Collimonas fungivorans: one gene and its partner. The protein of the gene in region 2 binds, or shares a complex with, the protein of the main gene of each other region. Links are inferred from orthologs where the notes say so. Each region holds a gene or a part of one and is shown on either strand. Other genes may lie near its edges. The genes, in order: tsaD and tsaE.

Region 1 (3,162 bases), 3.2 Mb from region 2 along the record:
TCATGTCTAGATGTCGATCTGAGTTTGCAAGCAAGGAGTGAGAGGGCATATCCGCAGCGATTTTACTTTACCAGCCTTAGTCCATGGCCATCGGGTAAAATCATCGCCAATCGGCCAGCTTGTCCACCGGATTGGCTGGCGCCTGTCCTTGTTTTTCCTTATCTGGGTTTATATGGCATTTGATCCTAGCCAGCTTGAAACGTTACGGCCGCAGCTGATACGGTTTGCTGCGCTGCAGTTGCGCAATGACGCCCTGGCCGAAGATGCTGTCTCGGAAACCATACTTGCGGTGCTTGAGCATCCTGACCGTTTTCAGGAGCAGTCTTCGTTCAAGACCTATGTCATCGGCATCCTCAAGCACAAATTGCTGGACCAGTTGCGGCGCGGCAAGCGCGAAGTGCAGCTGAATATCGACGAAGACGCAGACCGCAGCGACGCCGACATGATCGATGCCTTGTTCACATCGACAGGACATGCGGTGGAAGCCGCACCCAGCTGGGGCAATCCGGACCAGGCGCTGGAGCGCAAGGAGTTTTTCGATATCCTGCAATTATGCATCGACAAGCTGCCCGCCAAAACCGGACGCATTTTCATGATGCGGGAATGGCTGGAACTGGATACAGACGCAATTTGCAAGGAACTGGAAATTACCGCTGCGAATGCCTGGGTGCTGCTGTACCGGGCGCGCGCCAGGTTGCGCGAATGTTTACAGCTAAACTGGTTCGGCACGCAGGCTTGAGTTAGCGACGTTCATACGCAATGTAAGATAATTCCAGTTCTATTGTAAGTATTGCATCCGTGATGCGACTAACCATGAATACCGAAATATTCGCCCAGCCAGTTACTTTATTTTATGCCATGTTTTATGCCATATAAGCGCCTGATCCCACATTGTCGCGATACCCAGCAGCTCCTGTCCCAGGCGCAGGACAGCAATCTGTCGCCGCTGACCCGGGTACGGGTGCGCGTGCACCTGTGGACCTGCACGGCTTGCACCAGGTTTTCGCAGCAGCTGGCTTTCATGCGGCAGGCAATGCAGCAGCTAGGCAAGGATTAATCGCCGACTGCAAAGGGGGCGGCCGCGCTTTCCTTTACAATGCGCCATTGCTTACCTATTGCCCTACCCATGATTGTTCTCGGCGTTGAATCTTCCTGTGACGAAACCGGCCTTGCGCTCTACGATACCGAGCGCGGTTTGCTGGCGCACGCCCTTTATTCGCAAGTGGCGATGCATGAACAATACGGCGGCGTGGTGCCGGAGCTGGCTTCGCGCGACCATATCCGGCGCGCCATTCCTTTACTGCAACAGGTATTGTCTGAAAGCGGCATTGCGCGGCATGACATCGATGCCATCGCATACACCCAGGGACCGGGACTGGCGGGGGCGCTGCTGGTAGGCGCCTCGGTTGCCTGCGGCCTCGGCTTGGCGCTGGATAAGCCGATGCTGGGTGTGCATCACCTGGAAGGGCATTTGTTATCGCCGCTCCTGGCCAGCGACCCCCCCAGCTTCCCGTTTGTCGCCTTGCTGGTGTCCGGCGGCCATACCCAGCTGATGCGGGTCGATGGCGTCGGGCAATACAGCTTGCTGGGCGAAACGCTGGACGATGCCGCCGGAGAAGCATTCGACAAATCGGCCAAGCTGCTTGGCCTCGGTTACCCCGGCGGGCCGGCGATTTCACGCCTGGCCGAATTCGGCGACCCTTCGGTGTACCAGTTGCCGCGGCCCATGCTGCATTCGAAAAACCTGGATTTCAGCTTCTCCGGCCTGAAAACGGCGGTGCTGACCCTTGTCAAAAACCATACGGCCAATATCTGCGAACAGGACAAGGCCAATATCGCCCGTGCTTTCGTGGATGCGCTGGTTGAGGTGCTGCTGGCAAAATGCTTGGCCGCGCTGAAACAGACTGGCCTCAAGCGCCTGGTGATCGCAGGCGGAGTAGGCGCCAACCAGCAGTTGCGCAGCGCCCTCAATGCGGCGGCGGAGAAGCGACGCTTCCGGGTGTATTACCCGGAACTGGAATTTTGCACCGATAATGGCGCCATGATTGCCTTTGCCGGCGCGATGCGCTTGCAAATCAGTCCGCAGGCAGCGCAGCGCACCTACGGCTTCAATGTACGGCCGCGCTGGCCGTTGAATGAATTAGGTATCTGAGCAAATTCCCGGCTAGGCGTATAATGCGCGACTGTGGTACAAAACATGTCGGCAACGATGTCAAAGTGGTAACCCGGCTTGCGGTGCTTGTTATGGCACTTCCACAATCATTTGGTTCGCATGGTGGCGCTGTGGCTTGCCTTGGCAAGCACTGGTCGTCAGCAATGGGCCGACACGAAATTCACGATTCAATTGAGAGCAAATAGTGCCTTTGTTTGAGTGCATCCTGCACCAAAGGCCGCCAACTACCATGTCCGATATTCAACCTGAGATTCAGTCCGAGATTCAGTCTGAGATGCAAGCTGATCCAGCAGTGCCAACCACGCCCACCGTCCGTTTCGCAGATTTCGGGCTGTCCCCGGATATCCTGCGCGCGTTGAGCGACCAGGGTTATGTCCATCCCACACCGATCCAGGCAGAAGCAATCCCGGTGGTGTTGCAAGGACGCGACGTGATGGGAGCGGCGCAAACAGGAACCGGCAAGACTGCCGGTTTTTCCTTGCCTATCATCCAGCTGCTGCTGGCGCATGCCAATACCAGCGCCTCGCCGGCGCGGCACCCGGTGCGCGCGCTGATCCTGACGCCGACGCGTGAACTGGCTGACCAGGTCGCGGAAAACGTTAAAGCCTATTGCCGCCATACTCCTCTGCGTTCGACCGTGGTGTTCGGCGGCGTCGATATCGCGCCGCAAACCGCAGCCTTGCGCTCCGGCATCGAGATCGTGATTGCAACGCCAGGCCGCCTGCTGGACCACGTGCAGCAAAAGACGCTGAACCTGTCGCAGACCCAGATACTGGTGATGGACGAAGCCGACCGCATGCTGGACATGGGTTTCCTGCCAGACTTGCAGCGCATCATCAACCTATTGCCGAAAGAGCGGCAGAACCTGATGTTCTCCGCCACGTTTTCGGGGGAAATCAAGAAGCTGGCGGCGACTTTCCTGAAGAACCCGGTAACGATCGAAGTGGCGCGCAGCAACGCCACCGCCGACAACGTGACGCAGACCATGT
Region 2 (3,102 bases):
CCGACGCCGGATGAAGAAAGGGCGCGTTGCAAACTTGCAGCGCGCCCTTTTTTTGTCCCCGCCTGCCAGCTTAGGTCAGACGATTCCGCGCCAGCGGCGGATTGTGGGCAAAATACTTCTTGATGCCTTTCAGGACCGCATCGGCCATCTGGTCCTGGTAAGCATTGTCGGTCAGCCTGGCTTCTTCTTCCGGATTCGAAATGAAGGCGGTTTCAATCAGGATGCTCGGGATGTCAGGCGCTTTCAGCACCGCAAAACCGGCTTGTTCCACCGCGCCCTTATGCAGCTTGTTGATGCCGCCGATTTCGCTCAGCACAGCGCTGCCGAGCTTCATGCTGTCGTTGATCTGCGCCGTGGTCGACAGATCCAGCAGCACGCTGGCCAGCTGGCGGTCATGGCTCTTGATGTTGATGCCGCCGATCAGGTCGGCCGAGTTTTCCTTGTTGGCCAGCCAGCGCGCAGCGGTGGAGCTGGCGCCTTTTTCCGACAAGGCGAATACCGAGGAGCCGCGCGCGGTCGGCGTGACAAAGGCGTCGGCATGGATGGAGACGAACAGGTCGGCCTGCACCTTGCGGGCCTTCTGCACCCGGACCCCGAGCGGCACGAAAAAATCGGCATCGCGCGTCAGCATCACCCGCATGTTCGGCTGCTGCTCGATCTTGGCCTTGAGCCGTTTGGCGATGGACAGCACCACGTCTTTTTCACGGTTGCCGCCGCGCCCGGTGGCGCCCGGATCTTCACCGCCATGGCCGGGATCAAGCGCGATCGTGATCATGCGCGTCAGGGTCGTGGTGCGATCTGGTTTCGGGTCAATGCGGGCGACCGGCGGCTGCTCGGGCTGCGGCTGCAACGGTGGCGTCGGTTTTTGCTCTGGCTTGGTCTGCGCCACCGGCGGCGCGATTTCACCCGGGTTGGCGGACGGCCATTCGCCTTTTTCTATCATCGCCTGGATCGGATCGGGCGGATTGACCGGATACAGGTCGAACACCAGCCGGTGCTGGTAACCGCCTACCGGCGCCAGGGTAAACACCTGCGGTTTGACTTCTTCCTTGAGGTCGAACACCAGCCGCACCACATTCGGGCGGTTCTGGCCGACCCGGACTTGCTTGATATAGGGGTCGTTAGGCTGGATCTTGGCGACTAGTTCTTTCAGGGTCGGATTGAGTTCGATGCCTTCGATGTCGACCACCATGCGATCCGGATTTTGCACCAGGAAATGGGTGGTTTTCAGTTCAGCGTCGTTTTCCAGCGTGACGCGGGTGTAGTCATCTGCCGGCCAGACCCGTACCGCGACAATCTGCGCGGCGCGCGCCGACAGCGGCGCCAGTACTGAAATGAGCAAAGTACTGCCGGCCTTGAGGATGGTGCGGCGGATTTTTGATTTTAGAGGTTTGGTGCAAATTTCAGTCGAGCGAGACATTGACTACCCTTATCAGATAACGCCTGCAATTCTACATCACGTCCCTTGCCGGAAACACCGGAAACACTGAGTAATACGCTGATGTCGGGCGGCGGCAACGCGGTGTCCGCTTTTTCCGGCCATTCGACGATACAGATGGTGTCGGGGTTGAAGTATTCACGGAAACCGGCTTCCAGGAATTCATCCGGGCTGGCCATCCGGTACAAATCGAAGTGCATCACCTCGACCGCCTGTTGGGCTATCTGGATCGTATAAGGTTCCACCAAGGTGTAAGTTGGGCTCTTGACGTGGCCCTGGTGGCCGGCGGCATGCAGCAGGGCGCGGGTCAGCGCGGTCTTGCCGGCGCCCAGGTCGCCGTGCAGGTGGATCGCCAGTCCGGGCAGCAAAGCCCTGGCCAAGGCGGCGCCCAGCGCGTTGGTTCCGGCCTCGTCATGCAGGTGGGTTGTAAAATGCGGCATCTCGTAACATAGTCCTTTGTATCTAGTCTTTCTGAAACACACCAGCCATGGCAGTAATCGACCAAAATCTAAGCGCGCTAGCTACTACCATCAAAGCCTGGGGGCGGGAGCTTGGTTTTGCCGATGTCCGCATCAGCGATGTCGACCTGGCGCAGCAGGAGGCTGGCTTCGAGGCATGGCTGGAGCTGGGTTATCACGGTGAGATGGATTATATGGCAGCGCACGGAATGAAGCGCGCCCGGCCTGCCGAACTGGTGCCCGGCGCGATCCGGGCGATAGCCGTGCGCATGGATTACCTGCCGCGCGCCTATCAGGACGATCAGGGCAACTGGCGGCCGCGCGAGCAGGCGCGGCTGGCGCCGGCCGCCGCCGCCAGCGCCACCGTCTCGCTGTATGCGCGCGGCCGCGATTATCACAAGGTGCTGCGTTCGCGTTTGCAGCAGCTGGCGGACCGCATCAAGGGCGAAATCGGCGAATTCGGCTATCGGGTGTTTACCGATTCGGCGCCGGTGATGGAGGTAGCCTTGGCACAGAAGGCTGGCCTGGGCTGGCGCGGCAAGCACACCTTGCTGCTGAATCGCGAGGCCGGTTCGTTTTTCTTCCTTGGCGAAATCCTGACCGACCTGCCGTTGCCTGTCGACCAAGCCATCAGTTCGCATTGCGGGCAATGCAGCGCCTGCATCGATGTCTGCCCGACCCAGGCGATCGTCGGCCCATACCGGCTCGACGCCCGCCGTTGCATCTCGTACCTGACGATCGAGCTGAAAGGCAGCATCCCGGTGGAATTGCGGCCGCTGATCGGCAACCGCGTCTACGGCTGCGACGATTGCCAGCTGTTCTGTCCATGGAACAAGTTTGCGCAGCCATCGGCGCTGGGCGATTTCGATGTCCGCAACGGCCTCGACCAGGCTACGCTGGTGGAGCTGTTCGGCTGGAGCGAGGAGCAGTTCAACAGTCGCATGGAAGGCAGTCCGATCCGCCGCATCGGTTACCTGCGTTGGCTGCGCAACATAGCGGTCGGCCTTGGCAATACCGCAGCGGCGGGCGCCGGCTCGCCAGAGATCATTGCCGCCTTGCAGCAGCGCAGCGACTATCCGTCCGAGCTGGTGCGCGAGCATGTAGCGTGGGCGTTGCAGCAGCATGGTATCGATTAGTGCTGCAGCACCCACAGCCAGAACGGCAAGGTCAGCGCCGACAGCATGGTGCCGGCGGAAATCATGAACG

The links.
Region 1: the proteins of tsaE (region 2) and tsaD are in contact, whole or in part, in a crystal structure (PDB 6N9A), measured with the Thermotoga maritima proteins. The link is inferred for Collimonas fungivorans from one-to-one orthologs. Residues at the interface, in WP_004082108.1 of Thermotoga maritima: Leu37, Gly38, Lys46, Lys57, Val59, Lys60, Ser61, Thr63, Phe64, Thr65, Leu66, Met67, Val69, Pro71, Tyr82, Arg83, Leu84, Asp86, Asp88, Phe89, Asp93, Ile128, Asp130, Glu131, Arg134; in WP_004082750.1 of Thermotoga maritima: Cys10, Asp11, Arg49, His50, Leu82, Gly84, Gly135, Gly136, Glu154, Thr155, Leu156, Asp157, Asp158, Ser159, Glu162, Asp165, Lys166, Arg169, Leu170, Tyr175, Lys213, Thr214, Leu217, Tyr218, Gln221, Arg222, Asn324.

What each region holds. Positions count from the first base shown.
Region 1 is NZ_CP013232.1:1,443,029-1,446,190, forward strand. The notes cover bases 299-3,139. They hold tsaD (tRNA (adenosine(37)-N6)-threonylcarbamoyltransferase complex transferase subunit TsaD), read left to right. Parts: upstream 299-1,126; coding sequence 1,127-2,152; downstream 2,153-3,139. Other genes in these bases: CFter6_RS06230 (sigma-70 family RNA polymerase sigma factor), read left to right, coding at 299-739; CFter6_RS06235 (zf-HC2 domain-containing protein), read left to right, coding at 866-1,057; CFter6_RS06245 (DEAD/DEAH box helicase), read left to right, coding at 2,448-3,139. In the rest of the region: DNA-binding protein YbiB, read right to left, coding at 1-4; more of CFter6_RS06230, read left to right, coding at 173-298; more of CFter6_RS06245, read left to right, coding at 3,140-3,162.
Region 2 is NZ_CP013232.1:4,593,177-4,596,278, reverse strand. What follows is about bases 132-2,912. They hold tsaE (tRNA (adenosine(37)-N6)-threonylcarbamoyltransferase complex ATPase subunit type 1 TsaE), read right to left. Parts: upstream 1,879-2,912; coding sequence 1,384-1,878; downstream 132-1,383. Other genes in these bases: queG (tRNA epoxyqueuosine(34) reductase QueG), read left to right, coding at 1,926-2,912; CFter6_RS20165 (N-acetylmuramoyl-L-alanine amidase), read right to left, coding at 132-1,420. Outside these bases: more of CFter6_RS20165, read right to left, coding at 71-131; more of queG, read left to right, coding at 2,913-3,032; CFter6_RS20150 (AEC family transporter), read right to left, coding at 3,029-3,102. UniProt on the Escherichia coli protein: Required for the formation of a threonylcarbamoyl group on adenosine at position 37 (t(6)A37) in tRNAs that read codons beginning with adenine.